Regions from separate parts of the Arthrobacter sp. AOP36-C1-22 genome, predicted to be linked through region 1. Evidence: riboswitches for the same ligand, from Rfam matches in the RefSeq annotation. Region 1 holds a riboswitch; each other region holds the start of a gene.
What was found. A riboswitch is a leader RNA that binds a small molecule or an ion and turns the genes downstream of it on or off. The one in region 1 is predicted to bind S-adenosylmethionine.
Positions count from the first base shown of each region.

Region 2: it holds a riboswitch for S-adenosylmethionine, as region 1 does, so the genes downstream of both, ACT3S6_RS14565 (hypothetical protein) here and ACT3S6_RS13290 (MFS transporter) in region 1, are expected to answer to the same signal.
Region 3: it holds a riboswitch for S-adenosylmethionine, as region 1 does, so the genes downstream of both, ACT3S6_RS04070 (OsmC family protein) here and ACT3S6_RS13290 (MFS transporter) in region 1, are expected to answer to the same signal.
Region 4: it holds a riboswitch for S-adenosylmethionine, as region 1 does, so the genes downstream of both, ACT3S6_RS12750 (bifunctional o-acetylhomoserine/o-acetylserine sulfhydrylase) here and ACT3S6_RS13290 (MFS transporter) in region 1, are expected to answer to the same signal.

Region 1 covers NZ_JBQSWW010000027.1:9,121-14,917, forward strand. Annotated here, with positions in the region: gene ACT3S6_RS13280 (LLM class flavin-dependent oxidoreductase) at 1-694, opposite strand, end outside; gene ACT3S6_RS13285 (acyl-CoA dehydrogenase family protein) at 691-1,956, opposite strand; gene ACT3S6_RS13290 (MFS transporter) at 1,965-3,314, opposite strand; SAM riboswitch class I at 3,324-3,413, opposite strand; gene ACT3S6_RS13295 (LLM class flavin-dependent oxidoreductase) at 3,429-4,838, opposite strand; gene ACT3S6_RS13300 (acyl-CoA dehydrogenase family protein) at 4,835-5,797, opposite strand, start outside.
Region 2 covers NZ_JBQSWW010000035.1:13,482-19,278, reverse strand. Annotated here, with positions in the region: gene ACT3S6_RS14580 (LOG family protein) at 1-21, shown strand, start outside; gene ACT3S6_RS14575 (hypothetical protein) at 128-1,345, shown strand; gene ACT3S6_RS14570 (VIT1/CCC1 transporter family protein) at 1,372-2,520, opposite strand; gene ACT3S6_RS14565 (hypothetical protein) at 2,756-3,001, opposite strand; SAM riboswitch class IV at 3,052-3,162, opposite strand; gene ACT3S6_RS14560 (sodium:solute symporter) at 3,320-4,852, opposite strand; gene ACT3S6_RS14555 (helix-turn-helix domain-containing protein) at 5,019-5,594, shown strand; gene ACT3S6_RS14550 (amino acid transporter) at 5,601-5,797, opposite strand, start outside.
Region 3 covers NZ_JBQSWW010000004.1:119,444-125,240, reverse strand. Annotated here, with positions in the region: gene ACT3S6_RS04085 (ABC transporter permease subunit) at 1-69, shown strand, start outside; partial or broken gene ACT3S6_RS04080 (DUF805 domain-containing protein) at 345-593, opposite strand; gene ACT3S6_RS04075 (DUF805 domain-containing protein) at 826-1,443, opposite strand; gene ACT3S6_RS04070 (OsmC family protein) at 1,989-2,531, opposite strand; SAM riboswitch class IV at 2,566-2,681, opposite strand; gene ACT3S6_RS04065 (DUF6226 family protein) at 2,834-3,502, shown strand; gene ACT3S6_RS04060 (SRPBCC family protein) at 3,705-4,157, opposite strand; gene ACT3S6_RS04055 (hypothetical protein) at 4,223-4,429, shown strand; gene ACT3S6_RS04050 (hypothetical protein) at 4,471-4,923, shown strand; gene ACT3S6_RS04045 (bifunctional metallophosphatase/5'-nucleotidase) at 4,974-5,797, opposite strand, start outside.
Region 4 covers NZ_JBQSWW010000024.1:48,781-54,577, reverse strand. Annotated here, with positions in the region: gene metX (homoserine O-acetyltransferase MetX) at 1-869, opposite strand, end outside; gene ACT3S6_RS12750 (bifunctional o-acetylhomoserine/o-acetylserine sulfhydrylase) at 887-2,248, opposite strand; SAM riboswitch class IV at 2,316-2,432, opposite strand; gene ACT3S6_RS12745 (VOC family protein) at 2,641-3,285, shown strand; gene ACT3S6_RS12740 (GDSL-type esterase/lipase family protein) at 3,361-4,521, opposite strand; gene ACT3S6_RS12735 (TetR/AcrR family transcriptional regulator) at 4,521-5,105, opposite strand; gene ACT3S6_RS12730 (CPBP family intramembrane glutamic endopeptidase) at 5,161-5,797, opposite strand, start outside.

The sequences.
Region 1 (5,797 bases):
CGGCCTGGAAGAGGAACGGGGTGCGCTGCGGGCTCGGCGAGGACAAATGCGGGCCTTCGATCGAATAGCGCGGGCCCTGGTGGTGGATCTTATTCACCCGGGCCGGATCGGCATAGCGACCGGTCTGCTTATCGGCCAGCACAGCCCCATCCGCCCAGGAGCCTTCCCACAACTTATAGACCGCCGCCACGTACTCCTCGGCCCAGTCATAGCGGTCCGCGTGGGCGGCCAGGCCCGTCGCCCCGAAGTTGCGGTGGGAGTTCTCCAACACGCTGGTCACGATGTTCCAGGCCACCCGGCCACCCGAAAGGTGGTCCAGGGTGGAGAACTGGCGGGCCATCTGGAACGGGTCGGACTGCACCACCGAGCTGGTCAGCGCCAAGCCGATCTGAGAGGTCGTCGCGGCCAGCGCGGAGGCCAGCACCAGAGGGTCATTGGAGGGAACCTGGAGACCCTTCTCCACCAGGGAGGCCCACCCGCCCTCATGGTTGCCGTAGAGGCCCGCCACGTCGGCGAAGAACAGGGCATCGAATTTTGCGTCCTCGAGTTGGCGGGCCAGATCCACCCAGAGTCCGAGTTCGTTATAGCGGTGCTGTTGCGCCTCGGGGTGGCGCCACTGGCCTCCCAGGATATGGCTGGGGGTGTTCATCAAAAAGGCGCTCAGCAGCAGGCGCGGGCGTTGGTTGGTGCTCATGCTCGGGTGGTGTCCTTCGGAGTCGTGGTGGCTTCGCCGATGCTGTTCAGGCCGATGGGGATGGTGGCGTTGATATGGAAGTCACCGACGGAGCGGGCCTTGAAGGCCGCCGGGTTGTGGGTGGCCACGGTGCGGGCGTTGCGCCAGTGCCGGTCCAAGGATTTTCCGCGGCTGGTGGCGGAGGCCCCGGTCACGTCGAAAAGGGCCCCTGCGGCATCGAGGACCAGCGGCGGGACAGTCACCTGGGCTTTCTGCACGGCGATTTCCGCGCGCAGGAACGCCGCTTCCGTGTCCAGGGCCACAGCCGGATCGACGGCGGCGTCCAGGTCGCGGGCCGCTGCAGCAACCACTGCTTCGGCGGCATAGACCCGTGCGGCGAGGGTGCCGACGTGTTCCTGGATCTGTGCGTCATCGCGGAAGAGTCCGCCGGAGCCGGTATTGAACGTGCGGGTGCGGGCGGCGACGAGTTCGGAGGCGTCGCACAGGGCGGCCCGGCCGATCCCGGCCAGCACGGCCAGCAGGACCAGTTGGAAGAACGCCGGTTCCAGCGTGCTGGTGACCTTGCGGGAAATGATGTTTGCAGACTCGACGGCCACGTTGTCGAAGATCGCGGTTCCGGTGCCGGTCAACGGTTGGCCGAAGCCGTCCCAGTCATCGTGGATGGTCACCCCGTCGGCCCCGACCGGAACGACGGCGTACTGCCGGCCTTCGACACCTTCGGTGCTGGCCATCACGACCACCCAGTCGGCGAAGATGCTGCCGGTGGTGTAGTACTTCGCACCGTTGAGGACCCATCCGCCGTCGTGCTCGCTCAGTTTCGTTGCCGTGGTGCCCAGGGCGTTGCCACCGCGTTCGGTGGCCGCATTGCCGAAGATCTGCCCGGCCAGCACCCGCGGGAACCAGGTGTTGCGGAAGTCCCGCGGCTGCAAGGCGATGGTTTCGACGAAGGAAAAATGTGATCGCAGCAGATGGGCCACGTTGGAATCGGCGGCAGCCAATTCCACCAGCAGCCGGAACAGGTGTTCATGGTTCACCGGGTTCCCGCCGTATTCGGCCGGCACCCGCAAGGTGGTGAAACCGGCCTCCTGGAGGCACCCGACTTGTTCGAAGGGAAGCACATGGTCCTGTTCGCGGGCGACGGCGTCGACGGCGATGGCGTCGAAGACGGGGCGGAAGCGTGCGGCCAGGGCAAGATAGCGGGCTTCGGAGCCCTCCGGCACGGGGGTGTCGAAGGCCGGTGGGGTGGTGGTGGTTTCACTCATGGTCGTTCCTAACTGACGAGGGTATGTTCGGGCTCGGAGACGGGGCAGGCGTCTTGGCGTGCGTCCAGATCCCGCGCACTGGTTTCGGGGGAAAGCAGGGTGGTGACGACGGTGAGCGCGCCGACCGCAACGAAGTAGGCGATGACCCAGATCGGGCTGCCGCCGCCGGCGGCCAGCAGCGCGGTGGCCACCAGCGGGGCCAGGCCACCGCCCAGGACTGAACCGATCTGATAGCCGATGGACACCCCGGAAAAGCGGACCCGGGTGTCGAAGAGCTCGGAGAAGAACGCCGCCTGCGGCCCATACATCGCGTCGTGGCCGATGTTCATGCCCAGCACGACGGTCAGCACGATCAGCACGAAGCTGCCGGTATCGAGCAGCGGGAAGGCGATCAGGGCAACCAGGATGCTGAATATCCCGCCGAAGAGGTAGGTGCGCCGGCGCCCGATCCTGTCCGATACCCAGCCCCAGAACGGGACGGTGACCAGTCCGAGGGCGGAGGCGATGAGAATGGCCTGCAACCCGGTTTCGCGGCTGATTCCGCCCTGGGCCAGGTAGGTCAGGATGAAGACCGTGTAGACGTAGTAGAACGCGTTCTGGGCGATGCGCAGCCCGGTGGTCAGGGCGACTTGGCGGGGATGGGTGCGCAGCGATTCCAGCACCGGGCGGCGGGAGACCTGCTGCGTTTGAACCACCTGTTTGAAGGAGGCGCTGTCCTCGATCCTCAGCCGCACCACCAGACCGACGACGACCAGCAGGATGCTCGCCAGGAACGGCAGCCGCCATCCCCAGGCCAGATAGGCGGCATCCGGCAGGGCTGATTCCAGTCCCAACAGCACCGCCGTGGCCAACAGCATGCCCGCGCTCGGGCCGATTTGGGTGGCGCTGCTGGTCAGTCCGCGGCGTCCGGGGGCGGCGTGTTCGACGGTCATCAGGGCGGCTCCCGCCCATTCGGCACCGTAGCCGATGCCCTGGGCCACGCGCAGGATCAGCAGTAGCGCCGGGGCAATCCATCCGGCAGTGTCGTGGGTGGGCAGCAAACCGATCGCCGTGGTGGCGATACCGGTCAGCAGCAGGGAGGCAACCAGCACGGTCTTGCGTCCGATCCGATCCCCGTAGTGCCCTCCAAGAAGCCCACCAATGGGGCGGGCGATGAACCCGACGGCATAGGTGGCGAAGGCCGCCATGGTCCCGACCAACGGGTCGGCCGGTGCGAAGAACAGCGGGCCGAAGACAGTCGCCGCGGCGAGCCCGTAGAGCACGAAGTCGTAGCCCTCGATCGTGGTGCCGATGAAGCTGGCGACGGCGACGCGTGAACGCATCCTGCGGGTTGGCGGGGTGGGCGTGGTGGTGGTCATGGTGGTTCCTTTCCATCGGTCCCGGCGGAAGCACCTGCCCGAAACGGGTGGTTGCTGCGGAGTCAACGAGCCAGGTCTCTCGTCCGCTCTGGATGGTGGTTCTCGTAGGTGCTGCTAGCTGGTGGCCAGTTGTGCTCCCGCGAGCCGGTAGTCGGCGGCCCGGTGGCTGTCCTTGACCCGGTCCCCGGCGCCGAAGAGCTTCTGGCGCAGGGTCCCCGGCGCGTATTCGGTGGGGTAGGCACCCAGGGCCTGCAGTTCGGGGATGACGAATTCGACGACGTCCTCGAACGTGCCCGGGGTGATGGCGTAGGCGATGTTGAAGCCGTCCACGTCGGTGTCCTCGACCCATTCGACGAGCTTCGCGGCGACCTGGGCCCCGTCACCGACGGTGACCGGGCCGAAACCGCCGACGCCGATCCATTCGGCCAACTGGCGGATGGTCCACGGTTTGCCGTCATCCCCGGAGGCCTTCTTGAACGTCTCCACCGAGGACTGGATGGCATTGGACTTCACGTCCTCACCGATCACGTCGTCAAGGTCGTACTGTGACATGTCGATTCCGGTCCAGCCCGAGAGCAGGGCCAGCGACCCGTTGATGTCGGCGTAGGAGGCATAGTCGGCGTATTTGTTCTGCGCCTCCTCGTCTGTGGCAGCGGTGATGATCGTCTGCATCGTGTAGATCTTCACGTCGTAGCGGTCGCGGCCGGCGGCCTCGACATTGTCCCGGATCCTCCGCACGGTGTCGGTGAGGATTTCTTTGGTCGGACTATTCACGAAGACGGATTCGGCGTTCGCCCCCGCGAATTCCAGGCCGCGCGGGGAGGCACCGGCCTGGTAGATGACCGGGGTGCGCTGCACCGAGGGTTCGGTGATGGCAATGCCCGGGACCTTGAAGTACTTGCCCTCGTGGCCGATCTCGTGGACCTTCGACGGGTCGGTGTAGACCCCCGATTCCCGGTCGCGGAGAACGGCGTCGTCCTCCCAGGAACCCTCGAGCAGCTTATAGACCACTTCGAGGTACTCATCGGCGTGGTCGTAGCGTTCGTCGTGTTCCATCTGGTCTTCCTGGCCCATGTTCCTGGCTGCCGAGGGCAGGTATCCGGTCACCACGTTCCAGCCGAGGCGGCCGTTGGTCAGGTGGTCCAGGGTCGCCAGTCGGCGGGCGAACGGGTAGGGGTGTTCGTAGGCGGTTCCGGCGGTGACCCCGAAGCCGAGGTTCTCGGTGACGGAAGCCATCGCGGAGACCAGCAGGAACGGGTCGTTGACCGGGACCTGGGCGCCGGCGGAGAGCGGGGTGGAGTTGGTGGATCCGTAGACGTCGTAGGTGCCCAAGACGTCCGCGATGAAGATCCCGTCGAACAGCCCCTTCTCCAGCGTCTTGGCCAGTTCGGTCCAGTAGCCCAGTTCCTTATAGCGCCACGCCTGGTCCTGCGGATGACGCCACAGCCCCGGCGATTGGTGGACCACGCAGTTCATGTCGAAGGCGTTCAGGCGGATCCGGCGGCGTGCTGGTGTGGTGCTCATTTTTCTCCTTCAGGGGTCTTGAGGTCGCCGACGGCGCCGAGTTTGCGCGGCGTCGCGGCGTTGACCTCGTAGTCGCCGACGATGCGGGACTTGTACATGGCGGGGTTGTGGGTGGCTATGGTGCGCGCGTTGCGCCAGTGGCGGTCCAGATTGCAGGCGGTGGAGGTCGCCGAGGCGCCGAGGCCGTCGAAGAGCTTACTGGTCGCCTCGAGCACGAGTGGTTGGATGCTCGTCTGGGCCCGGTTGGCGGCCAGCTCACTGACCGCGTACTGCTCCGCGGGGCTCAGCCCCGGTTGGCCGATCACCGATTCGAGTTCGGCGATGGCGGCCAACAGGATCGCGTCCACGGCACAGGCGGTCGCCGAGATCTCTCCGATGACCTGCAGGACCTGGGGTTCATGCCGGGAGGGGACGCCGGTTCCGGTGGTGAAGGCGCGTTCACGCAGTTGGGTGTGGGCGCGGGCGTCGGCGAGGACCGCCCGGGCGATACCGGCCTGGACGGCGAGCAGTACCAACTGGAAGATGGCCGATTCCGGGTGGACGTCCAGCACCTCGGGGTCCAGGAGCGTATCCACGGGAACCCGGGCGAATCCGGTGGTCCCGGTGCCGGTGAGCTGTTGGCCGAATCCGTCCCAATCGTCGTGGATGACCACCCCCGAATGCTGGGTGGACACCACCGCGACGTGGCGTCCTTCAACCGCTGGCGCCATGGCGGTGACCGCCACCCAGTCGGCGAAGATCGTCCCGGTGCAGTAGTACTTCTGCCCCGTGAGCATCCAGCCGGCCTCGGACTGTTCGACGGCGGTGTTCAGGTGGCCCAGGTCGTTGCCGCCGCGCTCGGTGTAGGCGTTGCCGACGATCTGCCCGGCGACGAAGCGGGCGAACCAGCGCGCCTTGACCGCCTCGTCGTGGAGCAGCAGCACCGATTCGACGAAGCCGATATGGGCCCGCAGCAATTG
Region 2 (5,797 bases), on a different contig from region 1:
GACATCCTCGCCGGCGGGTGACCGGCCCGCCGGGGGGCCCGGGCCCGGGGCAGGAGCCCCGGAACCCGTCGGCGCAGCGCCCGGTGAGATCCAGAGGATCGGCAGCTGCGCTGGGTAGGCTGGCGCTATGGACTCGAATCCCTATCTCGTGACCCGGCAGCGCCTGGTCCAGGCGCCTCCCGGGGCCATTTTCGAACTACTCGTCGACCCGTCGAAGCATCCGCTCATCGACGGCTCCGGCACGGTGAAGAGCGCCCGGCAGGACGAACCCCAGCGGCTGGCACTGGGCTCCGAATTCGGGATGGACATGCGCCTGGGCGTGGGATATCGGATCCAGAACACGGTGGTGGAGTTCGAGGAGAACCGGCTGATCGCCTGGCGGCATTTCAACGGCCACCGCTGGCGCTACGAATTGATCCCCGCCCCGCGGGGCACGCTGGTGCGTGAGACCTGGGATGCCTCGCGGCTGAAACGTCAATGGCCGCTGAAGGTCATGGGGTTCACTCGCAGCACCCCGGTGAACATCGAACGCACGCTGGATCGGTTGGCCGACTATTTCGACCCCAATACGCCGCGCCCCCCGGAGCCGGAACCACCGCGTCCCTCCCCGCGGAAGCCCCGCGCCAAGTCATTGACCCCCGCCCAGGAGGCGAAGGAGGCCGCCCGGAAGCAGGCCCGCGCCCAGAAGGCGGCGCAGCAGGATGAGGAAGGCGTTGCGGCCCAGGCGGCCAAGGCCGAACGGTTGGTGCTGGCGGAGGAAGCCGAGACCGCCCGTCGGGCGGCCCGGAACGAACGCACCGCCGAGGCCCGCCGCGCCCGTGAACTGAAGGAAACGGAAAAGACCGAGCAGGCCGCCCTGGCCGAACGCGCCCAGGCCGAGAAGGTCGCGGAACAGGAGCGGGTCGAGGCCGAGAAGGCGGCAGAGGCCGCCCGCGAGGAGCAGGCCAAGGCGCAGAAGGCGGCGGAGCTCGAGCGGGCCCAGGCGGAACGGACCGCCGCCGCCGAACGGGTCAAGGAGGAGAGGGCGGCCCGGCAGGAACACGAACGCCGGACGAAGGCCGCGCGGGCCGAGGAGGCCGAGGCGGCGAAGACCCGGAAGAACGCCCCGCAGGTGCCCGTGGAGCCGTTGCCGCCGATCGGGGCGACCCCCCGGCCGTTGACGACGACCCCACGCCGGCCCGCACGCGAGATGATCGCCGCAGCCAAGGCCGGACGGCGGGATGCTCCGGCCCCCGGGCAGGGCACCGAACCGGCCGGCGAGCCGGACACGCAGGAGCCGACCCCGCCCCCGGCGGGGGACCGCCGCCCCGTGGCCGCAGCCCGCCGGATGCGCCGCGCCAGCTGAACGGAAGGGGCCGGGTTCTGCGGGTCCTAGCCGATGTTCCCGCCGAAGAGCAGGCCGAGAACGTAGGTGACCCCGGCGGCACCGAGGCCGATGGCCAGCTGCCGGAACCCGCGTTTGGCCGGGGAGGCGCCGGAGAGCAGTCCGACGATGCCCCCGGTCAGCATCAACGCGACCCCGACCAGGAGCAGGGCCACCAGCAGGGCTGGCAGCCCGCCCATACCGAAGAGGTAGGGCAGGATCGGGACCAAGGCCCCCGAGGAGAAGAAGCAGAAGCTGGAGGCGGCGGCGCCGAAGGCGGAGCCCAGGGCCTCGTGTTCGTCGCCGCCGGTTTCGGTTTCGGGCACCTCGGGTTGCAGGGACAATGAGGGGTCGCAGTCGCAGCTGAAGGTCCCCAGCCGTTCGGCGGCCCGGTGCTCGGCGGCCTCCCGGCTCATGCCGCGGGCCCGGTAGACCAGGACCAGTTCGTTGGCCTGCAGGTCCAGATCCGGGGCGGCGATGAGCGTGATCTGGGTCGGTTGGGAGGCGGTGAGCAGTTCGCGCTGCGAGCGGACGGAGACGTATTCCCCGGCGGCCATGGACAGGGCGCCGGCGAGCAGGCCGGCGACCCCGGCAAAGAGGACCAGCGCGCTGGACACCCCGGCGGCGCCGATGCCCATCACCAGGGCCAGGTTGGAGACCAGCCCGTCGTTGGCCCCGAAGACGGCGGCCCGGAAGTTGCCGGAGAGCCGGTTGCGGCCGCGGATCGCCAGCCCGCGTACGACTTCCTCATGCACCAGCTCATCGGCGGCCATCTGAGCGGTGGCGTCGGCGTCGCTGTCGTAGGGGGAGGCGCCCTCGGCCCGTTGGGCCAAGGCCAGGACGAAGACCGAACCGAAGTTGCGGGCCATGAACCGCAGCATGACGCGGCTGAGCGAGGGGCGTGCGGTCTTCCGGGCATGCTCGCCCAGAAGATTGGACCAATGCTCCTGGTGGCGGGCTTCCGCCCGGGCCAGACCCAACAGGATCTGGCGTTCCTCGCCCTCACGGCGTTTGGCCAGGGTGAGGTAGATGGAACCTTCGACGCGTTCGTCGGCCAGGTATTTGCGCCAGCGCCGGATCTCGGCGGGCGTGGGCTCCCTACGCGAGGCCTCCGCGGCTGGCGGATCGGCGTCGGGGGAGGGGGCATCCGGTGTCATTGGGCGTCCTTCAATCGGTTCGTATGTCCCCGCGGTGGTGCGGGACTGCCGGTCAAAGGTCGGTGGGTGGCCACGAGCCTCGGACCGCCAGTGGCGGGCCGAAGGTCTCGTTCGCCCGGCGTGGTGCCGGGTGGAATGCCGGACCGCCGGGAGGGCGGTCGGTATGTCGACAGGTCCTCGTCCACCCGTGCCGGATCAACGATCCAGCGCGGGTGGGGTGTGGAACTACTCCCCTTCAGCCGACCAGCATACCCGAGGGAGCCTCGGCGCGGTCGCGGACGGGCAGGCGTTCAAGGAAGAACACCTGTGCTTCCCCGTCGGGGCGGTGTGCCCGGGGAATACGCACGGTCAGTGCGCAGGAGTCGGATTCCCAGACCGGTCGGCCGGCCGTGTTGGCCAGCGCATGGTCGAGATCCTTGGGGTGGGGCGCGATGAAGCGCTCCCAGTGACCGTCCACGTTGAGGCAGACGGTGCCTAGCATCGAATCGAAAATTGGAAGGACGGAGACGCTTTGCGCCACGGATTTCCTCTCGTGCGTTCTTACCCAACACGTTGTCGTGCGGGCCGCTTCTTCATCCGAACCACCCACGAACCTGGGGTTGGTGCGCGGGTAGTCGGAGCTGTTGCCCGCGTCTCATGAAGCTTTTTGCCAGCCTAACGTGATTGCCGGGGCAACCCAAGCTGTGTTCCACGTCATTCCCGCTGCATCCCAGCGTTGGTGCGGCTAGATTCGTGTTCGACATCTGCTCCCCCGGGAGCACTGTCACCCGGGGGGAACGAGGACGACGCCGGGGCGGGTTCAGGCTTGCTGATCGGCGGAAACGCCCTCCATGTCGACCCGTCCGGCGACCCGATCCGACCAGTGCCGGGCCACTTCCGGGCGGGTCGGCGGGGAGAGCAGGCTGAACAGGACATAGACCACCAACGAGGCGCCCAGACCGTAGTAGATGGGCTCATTGGCGTAGACCCCGGAGAACTTCTCGGTGGACAGTGCCTCCAGGGTGATCATGGTCGTCAGGGTGACCAGGGTCCCTGCCGCCATGGACAGGGCGGCGCCGATGCCGTTCCCGCGCTTCCAGAGCAGCCCGCCCAGGATCGCGACCAGCAGCCCGCCGACCAGGATGTCGTAGGCGATGGTCAGGGCGGCGACGACGTCGTTGACGAGGATCGCCAGGATGATCGCCACGGCCCCGAGGCCCAGGACCCAGTACCGGTTGGCGGCGACGTCGTGCTCGGGGTTGCGCCCGGTGTTGACCTCGATCTCCTTGCCGAACCAGCTGGCGACGAAGGGGGTGACGTCGTTGCGGGCCACGGTGGCCGCGGCGATGAGTGCGCCGGAGGCGGTGGACATCATGGCCGCCACGGCGGCGGCCAGGACGATCCCGCCGACGGCCACCGGAAGCAGGGTCATGGCGACCTCCGCGTAGACGACGTCCTTGCCCAGGGCCTCGATGTCGATGCCGGGCAGGGCGACCCGGGCGGACATGCCGATGATCGCCCCGGCGATGCCGTAGATCACGCAGTAGATGCCGGCGGTGGCTCCGCCCCAGCGGGCCACCTTGGGGGTGCGGGCGGTGAACACCCGCTGCCAGATGTCCTGGCCGATCAACAGGCCCAGGGTGTAGACCACGAAGTAGGTGATGATCGTCTCGGCGCCCAGGCCGCCCCAACTGAAGAATTCATCGCGGGCCCGTTCGGGGATGCCGGCGGAGATTCCCTCGAAGCCGCCGGCCGCCGAGAGGGCGAAGGGCAGCATCAGGGCGAAGACACCGACGGTCTTGATGACGAACTGGACCTGGTCGGCCAGGGTGATGGACCACATGCCGCCGATGGTGGAGTACACGAGCACGATCGCCCCGCCGACGGCGATGGCGAGCCAGCGGTCCCAGTCGAAGAGCACGACGAAGATCGTGGCGTAGGCCCCGGTGGAGGTGGCACAGAGCATCAGCGTGTAGGCCAGCATGACCACCGCCGAGGCGTTGGTGGCGTGTTTGGAGCCGTAGCGCAGGGTGAGCATCTGGGAGACGGTGAAGATCTTCAGTCGTTGCAGCCGCGGGGCGAAGAACATGCTCAGCAGCAGCACCCCGATGCCGATGGCGATGACCAGCCAGGCGCCGGAGAGGCCGAATTCGTAGCCCAGGCCGACGCCGCCGACGGTGGAGGCGCCCCCGAGTACGACGGCGGCCATGGTTCCGGTGTAGAAGAAGGGGCCGAGTCGGCGCCCCGCGACCAGGTAGTCGCTGCTGTTCTTGGTGCGGGACTTGCCCCACCAGCCGAACGCGAGCATCGCGATCAGGTACGCGATGACGATCGCGATATTGATGATGTCCATGGGGAACCTCTGGTCGGAAAAGGGAGGATGATCAAAAAATGATGTTTACAGGTAAACATCTGTTGCCTACTAAGCTAAAGTGATCTGGCTAACAGGTCAATTGGCCTATGCTGTGTGACGTAATGCAGCACCTACATCCATTGTGAAGACCCGGAGTACACCGCCCATGAAGGCCTTGCCCGTCGAGCCCAGCAACGCCCCGATTGCCATCGGTTCGAAGATCCGGGCGGCGCGTCATGCCCAGCGTATGACGATTGAACAGGTGGCTGAATCGACCGGGCTGACCAAGGGCTTCCTCTCCCGGGTCGAACGCGACCTGACCTCGCCCTCGGTGGCCTCGCTGGTCACGTTGTGCCAGGTCCTCTCGGTGTCGGTGGGGGAGCTGTTTGCCCAGCCCGAGACCCATGTGGTCCGTTTCGATGATGCCCCGCGGATCTCGTTGGGCGGGCACGGCATCATCGAACGCCTGGTGACCAGTCGGTCGGAGAAGCGGCTGCAGGTCATCCGCGCCGTCATCGAACCCCATGGGCAGGGCGAGGACGAACTGTATTCGGTGGATTGCGAGGTCGAGGTCCTGCATGTGGTCTCCGGGCGCTTCATCATCATCTTCGCCAATGAACGCTTCGAGCTCGAGGGCGGCGATTCGGTCACCTTCCCGGGCCGCGAACCGCATTCGTGGATCAACCCCACGGAGGAGGAAGCGGTGGTCCTCTGGACGCTGGTCCCTGCCGCGTCGAGGTAGCCGGGTTCAGCCGACATGGACCCACGGGCGTCGCTGCAGATCCGGTTCGGCCTCACGGAGCACCTCACGGGTCAACGGGGCGATCTCCCCTTGCCCCAACAGCAGGAAACCCAGCAGGTTGCGCACCGGTGAGCCCTCGGTCCAGCGGAAGTACAGATGCGGCATGATGCCGTATTCGTCGCGGATGCCCAGGCAGATCGCCG
Region 3 (5,797 bases), on a different contig from region 1:
GGGGTGGGTCTGGTGTGCATCGGGCTCTCGGTGCTGGCATTGAACCGCCGGGACATCCGTGGGGCGTGACTAGCCCCGCGTCGGATCGGTGGGCTGCCGGTGGCCCTGTGGAGGGTACTGCCCCGCGGGATCGCCGGCCGGGGCGCCGGGGTAGCCGACCGCGGAGCCTGGATGCCCGGTGGGTGCCCCGAGCATGGCCGCGCCGGCTGCCGCTCCGCCATCCGCGTCGAAACGGGCGCCGGCGGGGGGCCGAGGGCATGAGCAGGAGGATGAAGAGGAGCAGCCCCGCCGAAGAAAGGGATCAGGGTGAGCAGGTACAACAGCCCGCTGAAGTTCCCATCATGCAGCCGACGCACGCAGAGCGCGATGTTCGGGACGAAGGTCCCCAGCCAGTAGACAGTGAGCAGCAGGAGCGGGAAGGCGGCGCCGAGCCCCATCTCGCCGGTCACCGGGTCCATGCCACCGACCCCGAGAACGATGAACACGGCGAAGAGGACGAGATAGACGATGCTGTTGAAGAGGCAGAACCACCAGTACTCACTCCGGCTCGCTCGACCACTGAAGGTTGCATATTTGCCGAAGAAGCGCTTCACGGATTGATAGAAATCCGCGCCGTAGAGCGGCTGCTCCACCGGGACCTCCCCGAAGGTGACGGTGCGCCCCGAGGGGTTGCTTTACGGGGCGACGGATCCCGCGGGGCCGCCGTAGGGGTTGGGGTAACCAGCGCTCAAGGGGTTCTCCGGGGGAGTCGAGGCCAGGCGGTGTGCGCTGGCGTGCGGGGCCGATGCCCCGGCGGCGGACCGCCGGGACATCGCCGGGGCTTGGCTAGCCCTGGGTCGGGTCGGTGGGCTGCTGGTAGCCCTGTGGGGGGTTCTGGCCCGCGAAACCGCCGCCGGCAGCCGGTGCTCCCGGGTACCCGGCAGAGGTGCCAAAGGCGTTCCCGTAGGCTGCCGCGCCGCCATCGGCGTCGAAACGAGCACCTTCGGGGACGGAGGGCATGATCATGAGGACGAGGACCACGAGCCCACCGAGAATCGGCACCAGGATCAGCAGGTACAGGAATCCGCTGAAGTTGCCGTCGTGCAGGCGGCGGACGCTCAGGGCGATGGACGGGATGATGATGGCCAACCCATAGAGCCCGATCACCAAGGAGGGGATGGCCCCGCCGGCACCCATTTCACCGGTGACGGGGTCGGAGCCGGCCAGTCCGAATCCGATCGCCAAGCCGTAGAACACGGTGTAGACGATGGCGTTGAAAAGCGCGAAGAACCAGAACTCGCTGCGGCTGGCCCGACCCGAGAAGGTCGCATACTTCTTGAAGAAGCGCTTGATGGCCTGGCCGAAGCTGGCCCCGTAGAGCGGCTGGTCCAAGGGAGCCTCACCATGGGTGGGCATGGTGACCCCTCCGGGGTTGCCATAGGGGTTGGGGGTGCTGCTGCTCAAAATTTCCTCCATCGAAAGTATTTCGGGTGATCGGGAGTAGTCTTCCAGATGGAGCCTTGACATGCGATGGGGAGGACTCCCCATGTCGCGTCGTGTCTGCCCTTGGTGTGGGGTAGGCCCCCGGAGCCACCCCGACTAGCTCGAGGCCGCCGGGGCAACCGGCTACCTCTAGCTCGGTGGCATCGGAGGATTGCCCGCCTACACCTTGTGGTTCAGGGGGACCTCTGGAGGCTGCCGGCCACCGCCACTGCCCTGCTGACGGCTCCCGCCGCCGGCAGTGGCAGGCCTGGGCGCACTGGTCCTCGGGGAAGACCCCGATCCACGACAGCTCAGCGGTTTCAACTTGGCCATCACGGTGCCGGGAGCCGGACAGTTGTCACTGGACCGTCGAACTAGACAGAAGCTCACTTCATGAACATCAAGAGATCGCTGCTTCATGGATCGTGACTGGACACCAGGAGCCGCAGCCCCAGGGACAACACCGTGCAATTCGGCAGGTACAGCCGGTTCGGAGGTCCTGTTGGGAGTCGGCTGCTGGCCGCCTTCTAGGAGTTGACCCGCAGGGTCGTGGTCACCGGGGTCGGGTTCGTGAAGACGTCCAATACCGGGCAGTGGGCGTCGACGGCCGCCTGGAGTTCGGCATAGCGTTCCTCGGTGGCCGGACCCGAGACGTCCACGGTCAGCCGCACATCACCGAATCCCGGGCGGACCTTGTCCTCGATGCCGAACAGGCCGCGCACATCCAGGTCGGCGTCCGCCGAGATGTCCAGCGAGTCGATCGTGATGCCCAGCTGGTGAGCATAGAGGCGGTAGACCACCACCTGGCAGGAGATCAACGCCCCGAGGGCGTATTCGACGGGGCTGGCGGCGACGTCGTCCCCGGCCAATGCCGCCGGTTCGTCGACGGTGAATTCGTGGCGTCCGGCGCGGATGGTCGAACCGACCGAGCCCACCGGGTCGGCCGTCGCGCGGAACTGCAGCGATGCGCTGGCAGTGTTCTGACCGATCCGTTCCGCCCAGGCGGATCCCGCGGAATCGAGGCGTTCGGCGCGGTTGGAAATGCTGGTTTCTGCAAGGGTCTGGGTCATGGCGTTCCTTCGCTGTCATGGCGAGCGTGGCGCTGCGCCATACTTACGCCTCCCGGTCGGGACGGCGTCGAATCGTCACCTGGGGCACCCCACTATGGCGAAGGGGGTTGCCGTCCAACCGGCCAGGGCCTCAGGTTGGATCTCTTGATTCTTGGGTTCGATTCTGCTGGCGGGAACGCCGATCGGGCAAACGCGTCGCGTCATCCGGAGACATACGCCGGGTCATCCGCGGGTGGAGAGCCCGCCATCCCCGCAGCAGGATTCCCCTCGCCAGGGGGTATCCCAGCGGTTATCGTGGGGCCATGAGCGGATACCGGCGCCCGGAGTTCACCCCGGAGATCCATCGCGATGGACAGGGCGCCCCGATCGCCTACGGCCATCGGTGGGAAGGGATGTCTCCGCCTTCGCGCGCCTACTCCACGGTGGGCCATCGACACCGGTTCGCTCCCTTGCATGAGGTCGCTGATGCCCAGCTCGACTGGCTGTTGGACGCCTTTGACGTCGTCGCCGAACGGGACCCGGAGGTTGCTTCCGATCTGCTGTTCCCCTCGGAGGACGTCGTCCACGCGGTCCGGGTCGTCCCGTCCAACCTGCTCGCGGCCCCGCTGACCTTCGTCTTCACCGGGTTCCCGGGGATCTTCCTGCACGCTGGCGCCCTCTACGACGCCCACTATCCGGTATGCGGTTGCGATGCCTGCGATGACGATGTCCAGGAGCTGTTGGAAAACCTTGAATCCGTGGTGCGAGCCGTCGTCTCAGGCGGCTATTTTGAACGAATTAATCCCAACGACGACCAATCTGTCGATTATCGGCTGGCCGAGCCGGGCCGGTGGGAAGAAGCCGGGTGCATCCATGCCGAGGATGTGCCCGAGGGAAGGATGGAGGTGGCAGAAGCCATGCTCCCTTCCGATGGGCACTGGCGGCCGTGGCCGGAAGCGGTGCGAGACGCGGCTGGTGCGGCAGGGGGCTGACAAACCGTGTGCCCGTGGCGGTTCCGTCGTGATCTTCCATCAGGGCCGGCGGGCGTCAACACTGCGCGGGATGATGGCCACGTGCTTCCTGGCCGACATCGAAACACAAGAACCGCAGGCACTCATGGCGCGAATCACCGGCAACCATAAGCGCGGAAATGAACGCGTTGCACGGAAGCATCCGCGCAATCAGGGCCGCTAATTAGTCCACGGGCCCGGCGCTGAGATGGCGGTTCCGCTCCTCGATGAGCTTCTGCAGATAACGGGCCAGGAAGAGCTTCTCTGCCAAACGACCGAGAGGGCCGAACGGTGCGGCGAAATCGACGCGGTCAACCATGGTTGTTCCCCCCGACTCCTGGCTGAACTCATGGATATGACGAAACCAGCGGAACGGGCCCTTGACCTGTTCGTCGATGAAGGAGTGCGGTGCTTCCATCTGCATGATGCGGCTGGTCATCTTCAGGGGGACGCCAAAGTGCCAAGCCCGCCATGTCACGTTCTCACCGAGTGAGATGAGGCCGGAAGTGACACCGGCGATGGCCTCCTCCCGGGACTTCGCCAGCGATTGTTGATGGGTGTCGATGTTCCGGGCCAGATCGAATAAGTGTTCCTGAGGGATGGTGGTCCACGTCGTGCACTGGAAGGAAACGCTCATGGGCAGAGTCTCTCAGGTGTTGCCCGCCTCTCGAAAGGTCGGCGAATACGCGGTACGGTGCGCGTATGCGCTTCTCCACCCAGCAACGCCTCCTGATTGCCGCCTACTGCGCCATGATCCTCGTGGGTCTACTGCTGTTGGTCTTCGGGCTCTTCGGGGAATCCTGGTGGCTGCCCGTGATCGGCGCGCTCATCGTCGCAGGCTCCGGATTCACGCTCTCCGTATGGGTGCGGGAGTTTCGGCGTCAAGACACCCTGAAGAACCGGGCCTGAGGGTTGTTCCACGGGAGACGGTGAATCCGTAGTCTGTAGGCGTGAACAGAACAGCGACTCCCTTCCTCGTCATCGGTGGCCTCGGCATGCTGCTCGGTGGTCTCTTCTCCGCCATCAGTGCCGCCTCCCCGTCCTATTTGGCCGCCTGGGCGGTCGCCTATCTGGTGCTGGTGGTCGGTGTCGCGCAAGTGGTGCTGGGCCTGGGCCAGGCCCGGTTGGCCGTAAAAACCCCGTCGGAGGGCTTCGTTTCGGCCGAAGTCTTGACGTACAACCTCGCCAATATCGCCGTACTGGGTGGCTCGATGTTCTCCCTGACGTTGCTGACGTGGATTGGTGCGGGGCTGATCGTCGTCGCCATGGGCCTGTTCATCTGGGCGGCCCGCGGTGCTGCCTCGGAACAGCGGTGGTGGCTTTATGGATACCGGGCGATGATCGTGATCATCCTGGTATCGGCCCCCATCGGCATCATCCTGGCGAATTCGCGCATGGGCTGAAGGCGGCCGGCAACGGCCGCGCCGGCGAATGGCCGGCGCGGACACTGCGACTACTGCGCGACGGCCCGGCCCAGCGGGGCCGGGTCGACGACGTCGTGGGCCTCGAAGTAATCCAGGGCAGCGACCAGGTCGCTTTGGCCCGAGTCGGTCGCGTTTGCCCCCTCGGCCAACGTGGTGAAGTTGTCACCACCGGCGGCAAGGAACGAGTTCATAACCACCTTGAACACGTCGTCGTCGGCAATGGCCGCACCGTCGAAGGTCATCGAGGTGATGTGTGAGCCGCGGGCCGCATCCTCCGTGTAGGTGTAGTCCAGGCCTTCGGAGATCCCCAGATGCAGCTTGGGCCGGCTGGAGCCATCGGGCTGCCACTGTTCTTCCAGCACGGTCTTCAACTGAGCCCCGGTGAGGTCCTCGGTCCACAAGGTGTTGCCGAATGGTTGGACGTTGGCCACGTCCTTATATGTGACGGTCCCGTTCGTGCCATACAGCAGGTCGGCCCGCAGGCCTCCCGGGTTCATCAGGGCGATCTGTGCCGGTTCGCCGCCGAAATCCTCGTTGGAGGTCGCCCACAGTTGCATATCCGCCACGAGATTACCCATCGAGGATTCGACGCCGCGGTCGGCCCCCGGCTCGTTCCCGCCGCGCAGGATGTCGGCGCTGATCCGGCCCACCTGTTCTGCGCCGACGATCTCTGCTTGTTCGGCCGCCTTCTTCACGACCCGTGCCACGCGCCGATCCGCTGGGAAGGCAGGAACCGTCTCGCCGGCGTGGTTCGTTTTCGTCAGCTCCACCAGTGAACCCGAGAGGGCGACCGGCTTCGTGGAACGACGGTCCACGGTGATCTTCACCCGGTCCAGAGTGGTGCCGTATTCAT
Region 4 (5,797 bases), on a different contig from region 1:
GCCTGGTGGTCCAGATAGCTTTCGACCTGGTACCGGCCCCGGTCGAAGCCGGGGCTGCCGAAGGGGTCCTCCTCGGCCTGGCCCTCGTGCCCGAAACGGATCTCCAGTTCCGGCTCGGAACGGTAGGTGATGTGGGCCAGCCGGCGGGCGATCCCCAGCCCCGCGAGGGGGCCGGTGCCACTGCCCCGGGCCACGGTGCCGACGGCGTCGAGGGCGCCGGCCGAGGGCGCCGCTCCGTAGAAGTCGCCACCGGAGAAGTCCGGATCCAGCCGGATGGCCTGCGTCTGGATCTGCCCGAAGGCGATCTGTTCGGCGGAGGCGACCGCGGTGGCCGCAATGACGGCGCACCGGGCCACGCGTTCGGGGTATTCCACCGCCCATTCCAACGCTCGCGCTCCACCGAGGGAACCGCCCAGGACGGAGTGCCAGCGTGAAATGCCCAGGTAGTCGGCCAACCGGGCCTCGGTGCGCACCGAATCCCGCACCGTGGTGAACGGGAACCGGGAGCCCCAGGCCTGCCCGTCGGGGTCGAGGCTGGAGGGCCCGCTGGAGCCATAGCAGCCGCCGACCATGTTCGGGGCCACGACGAAGAACCTGTCGGTATCGATCGTCTTTCCCGGACCCACGAGTCCTTCCCACCAGCCTTCTTCCTGGCTGTGCCCCCGGGAGACATGGGTATCCCCCGTCAGGGCGTGCAGCAACAGCACCGCATTGGAGGCCCGGGCGTCCAGGGTCCCCCAGGTCTCGTAGCCGATCATCACCTCGGGCAGCCAGCCGCCGGTCTCGAAGCGGTAGCCGCCGATGGGCACGCATTTGAGGATGCCGTCACGGATCAACGGCGCCCCGGGGGCCTGACGTCGTTCCCTCACGTCGCCGACGCCCTGGCTCACCGGACGGCCTGGACTTCCGGGGCGGCCTCTGCGGCTTCGTCCCCGGCGGCGGCCGCGGCGGCGAAACCGACCTCGAGGTCGGCGATGATGTCGTCGATGTGCTCGATGCCCACCGACAGGCGCACCAGTCCGGCTCCCACCCCGGCCGCGGCGCGTTCGGCGTCGGAGAGCTGGGAGTGCGTGGTGGAGGCCGGGTGGATCACCAGCGAGCGCACATCGCCGATGTTGGCGACGTTGGAGTGCAGTTCGAGGCCGTCGACGAAGGCCCGGCCGGCCGGTTCGCCGCCGGAGATCTCGAAGGCCAGGACCGCGCCGACGCCCCGCGGGGCGTATTTGCGGCCGAGTTCGTACCAGGGGCTGGAGGGCAGGCCGGCGAAGGCGACGGAGTCGACCTGGGCGTGGGCCTCGAGCCATTCGGCGACCTTCTGCGCGTTGGCCACATGGCGTTCCATGCGCAGGCTCAGGGTTTCCAGGCCCTGGGCGATCAGGAAGGCGTTGAACGGGGAGACCGCCGAACCCAGATCGCGCAACAACTGGACGCGCGCCTTGAGGATGAACGCCAGGTTCGCCCCCAGGGCGCCGTCGACCCCCAGATCGCGGGCGAAGACCAGCCCGTTGTAGGACTCGTCGGGGGTATTGAATTCCGGGAAGCGTTCCGGGTCGGCCGCGAAGTCGAAGTTGCCCGAATCAACGATGGCCCCGGCGACGGAGGTTCCGTGCCCGCCCAGGTACTTCGTGGCCGAGTGCACCACGATGTCGGCACCGAATTCGATGGGGCGGACCAGGTACGGGGTGCCCAGGGTGTTGTCCACGATGAGCGGGACCCCGGCTTCGTGGGCCACCGTGCTGACGCCCTCGATATCCAGGACGTCCTGGCGCGGATTGGAGATGACCTCACCGAAGAATGCCTTGGTGTTCGGTTTCACCGCGGCCCGCCAGGAATCCAGGTGGTCGGGATCCTCCACGAAGGTGACCTCGATGCCGAGGCGCTTCAACGTGTGCTTGAACAGGTTCTGCGTTCCCCCGTAGAGGCTCGGGCTGGCCACGATATGGTCCCCGGCTCCCGCGAGGTTGAGGATCGAAAGCGTGGTCGCCGCCTGGCCCGAGGCCAGCAGCAGGGCCCCGACCCCGCCTTCGAGGTCGGCGATCCGGGTTTCGACGGCTTCCTGCGTCGGGTTGCCGATGCGGGTGTAGATCGGCTCGAGTTCCTTCAGCGCGAAGCGTGCTGCGGCACTCTCGGCGCTGGGGAAGACATACGACGTCGTCTGGTAGATAGGCAGCGCCCGGGCCCCGGTGGTGGGATCCGGTGCCTGTCCGGCGTGGACCTGGCGGGTTTCAAAAGACCATGATGCAGACATTTCTGTCCCCTTCTACGACTCAGGGGCCCCTGTTCCACGGCGGTCCCGGAAGGGAACGCCGGGAGGTGACCCGCGCTTGTCCGTTCTCCTTGTGGAGGCGAACCAGGTCTTCACCCGGGGCACCCCACCGCGAGTGGAGGGTTGCCGGCCAGCAAACCGGGGTTTCGCGCTGGCACTCATGACCTGCCTCCAGTGTTGTGGATCGGGGCGGCCGCCGCAACAACGCGGCGTCAATATGACCGCAGGGCGCAACATTCCTCCCCCTCCCCCGTCCGGTCCCCCTCCTGACGGCCGCGATGGAGGCCCGGGAAACGGGTCGAGGAAAATACGAACCATGGTGATTTAGGGCACCCTAAGTCGAGACGCACCTCACAAAGTGCGATCATGAAGCCATGATGAGGTTGGATCACGTTTCGTACGCATGTGGACCAGACGGGTTGGCCGCGACGGCCGCCCGTGTCGGCAAGACTCTGGGGATCGAGTCCGTCAAGGGAGGCATTCATCCCCGCTTCGGGACCAGGAACGTCATTTTCCCGTTGAAGAACACCCAGTACCTGGAGGTCGTGGAGGTCCTGGACCACCCGTCCTCGGACAAGGCGCCGTTCGGCCAGGCCGTCCGGGCCCGATCGGAGATGGGTGGCGGATGGATGGGTTGGTGCGTCGCCGTTGACGACCTGGCCCCGTTCGAGGAACGTCTGGGCCGGTCATCGGTCCCGGGCAACCGCAAGTTCCCCGACGGCCAAGAACTGACGTGGCAGCAGATCGGCATCAAGGGCCTGATCGCCGACCCGCAGGTGCCCTACATGCTGCGCTGGGATACCGGCACCGAGGACCTGCACCCCTCCCGGGCATTGGATCCGCAGGGGCATATCTCCGGGATCGCGATCGCCGGTTCGGTCGAACGGGTCCGCGAATGGCTGGGCACCCCCTCGGAGTCGCCGTTGGGCGATGTCGAAGTCCAGTGGGAGGCCCCCAATGGCACCCCGGGAATCATGACGGTGACCTTCGAGACCCCCTCGGGGACCATCACCCTCTGATCCGCTCACGGAGGTGGAACACCGAACGACGGCGGCCCGCGGGCCGCCGTCGTTTTCGCTCTGTGCCGTCCCGGATCAGTGCCGCGGCACCGCCGCGAAGGGTCCGTCGGCGGCGAAGACCCGATCGGCGAAGCGATCGCCGATCAGCTGATGCGTTGCGGAATCCGGATGCAGGTTGTCCGGCAGCGGCAGCTCGGCCTCGTCCGGGGCCCCATACAGCTCGAGTCCGTCCAGGAAGTACAGGTTCGCATCGTCCGCCCGGTCTTCGACCAGGGAGCGCATCTCGCGGCGGATGACCTCCAAGGTCAGCCGTCCCGCCGATTCATCCCCTGGGGTCCCCGTCGCGCTGAACTTGACCTGGCTGGTCCCCAGGCTCTCCGGGACGATCGTGCCGGGGCCCGACGTGCTTTCGTGAATCGGGCAGAAGATCGGGGAGATCAACACCAGCGGCGTGGTGGGATGCCCCTCGCGGATGGTGTCAAGGAATCCGTGGATGGCCGGGACCAGGGTCCGCACGCGCATGGCATCCAGGTTCACGATGTTGATGCCGAGTTTGACGCTGATGACGTCCGCTGGCGCATCGCGGATCACCCGCGCCATGAAGGGGTCCACGAAGCAGCTGCCCCCGAAGCCGAGGTTGTGCAGTTCGACCCCGCCCCGGCGGGCTGCCACGGCGGGCCAGATCCCGCTGGGGGATGCCGCGTTCGATCCCTGGCTGATGGAGCTGCCGTGGTGGACCCACAGCGGACGGGTCCGGGGCGCGGGGTGGAGCGGCTTGTCGGAGCAGAGGCTGATCAACTCCAGGGATTCATTGTGGGGGAGGTGGAATTCGAGCGTCTTCTCCGTTGGCGCGAGGCCCTCCACGACGGTTGTGTGGTGGGGCCCGGCCACGTGGTGCATCGAGCCGGCGGCCATGTCGATTTCCACGGCGTCCCCGCCGGTGAGTTCGTCGCCGAGCTGGAGGCTGCCGTCGACGAAGACGTCGATGCGGCCACGGGGCCTTTCGCTCCCCCGGAACGCGGTGTGCGTCGAATGGGAGACGAGCTTGATCCGGGTCGCAGTCGTCCTCACGACAATGCGGACGCCCGCGGGCTGGGATTCACGGTCAATGAGGGTCTGTTCAGGGTATTGCCGGCGCACCCAGGCCGGCAGCCGGTGGATCCGCATCCCGTCGGGGGTCTGCTCGAGTTCGGCGGCGCCCCGGACGAGGTCTGTGGTGAGGTCGGTCGTGATCATCAGTGCTCCTGCTCTGTGGTGGTGGGCCAGCTAGCCAGGGCGCGGTCGAGGGCTTCCAGGGCGCGATGCCAAGACGTCCGGGTCTGCTCGTCGCGGTGCTCGAAGGAGGAGGCCCGTTCCAGGGCCAGGAACCCGTTGACCGTGGCGCCCATGAATCGGGTCGCGTGCACCAGTTCGGTCTCCGGCAGGCGGTAGCCGCGGAGCACCGAGAAGGTGAGGTCAACGAGGCGGATGGCCCCCGCGGAGCGTGCGGTCTTCGGCGTGGCGGGCCGTGCCAGGACGGCCCACCGGCCGGGGTGCTGCCCGGCGAAGTCGCGCTGGGCTTCACCCAGACCCACGAGCGCCTCGTATCCGGAGCGCCCAGCGATCCCCGCGGCCACCGCCTCGGCCACCTCGCCGAGGACGAGTTCGTGCACCCCGTCCAGCAGGGCTGCCAGATCCTTGACATGCGAGTAGAGGCTGGCCGGGCGGACGCCCACCTCCCGGGCCAACGCCGAGACCGTGATGGCCTCGAAGCCATCCCGGTCAGCCAGTTCGGCGGCTGCCTGGACCACTGCTGCCTGGTGAAGGGGTGCACGTTTCATGCATTGAACCTACACCCTGTAGGCGTTTGCCTACAAGCTGTAGGTCCAGGGGTGGCTAGGTTCCCAACCCGATCGCCGAACCGATGAGCGAATACCCCACGAAACCGGCGATATCCAGCAGCGCATGGGCGATGACCAATGGCATGACCCGGCCCGTCCGGGTGTAGATCCAGCCGAAGATCACCCCCATGACGGCGTTGCCCAGGAACGGACCGAACCCCTGGTAGAGGTGGTAGCTGCCCCGCACCACCGCGCTGGTGAGGATAATCGGCCAGGTCCCCCAGCCCAGCTGCCGCAACCGGTCGAAGAGGTACCCGATCATGATCGTCTCCTCCAGGATCCCGTGCCGGATGGCCGAGAGCACCAGCACCGGGATGGTCCACCAATATGGTTCCAGCGCCTCGGGGACGAGGGCCGTGGTCACCCCCAGCGTCCGGCCCACGGCGTAGAGCCCCAGGGTGCCGACCCCGATCAGCACGAAGAGCCCCACCCCCTGCCATGAATCCTTTCCGGGCCGGCGCAGATCGAATCCGAGCGCACGGAACCCGTTCCTGCCGGCCAGATAGAACAGGTAGAACACCAGGGCGACCGGAACCAGGGCGAACATGATGTCCATCAGCTGGTAGGTCAGATCAAAGTACTGCCGGTTGCTGAGCGAATTATTCAGCGTGGTCGTCTGTGATCCCAGCGGG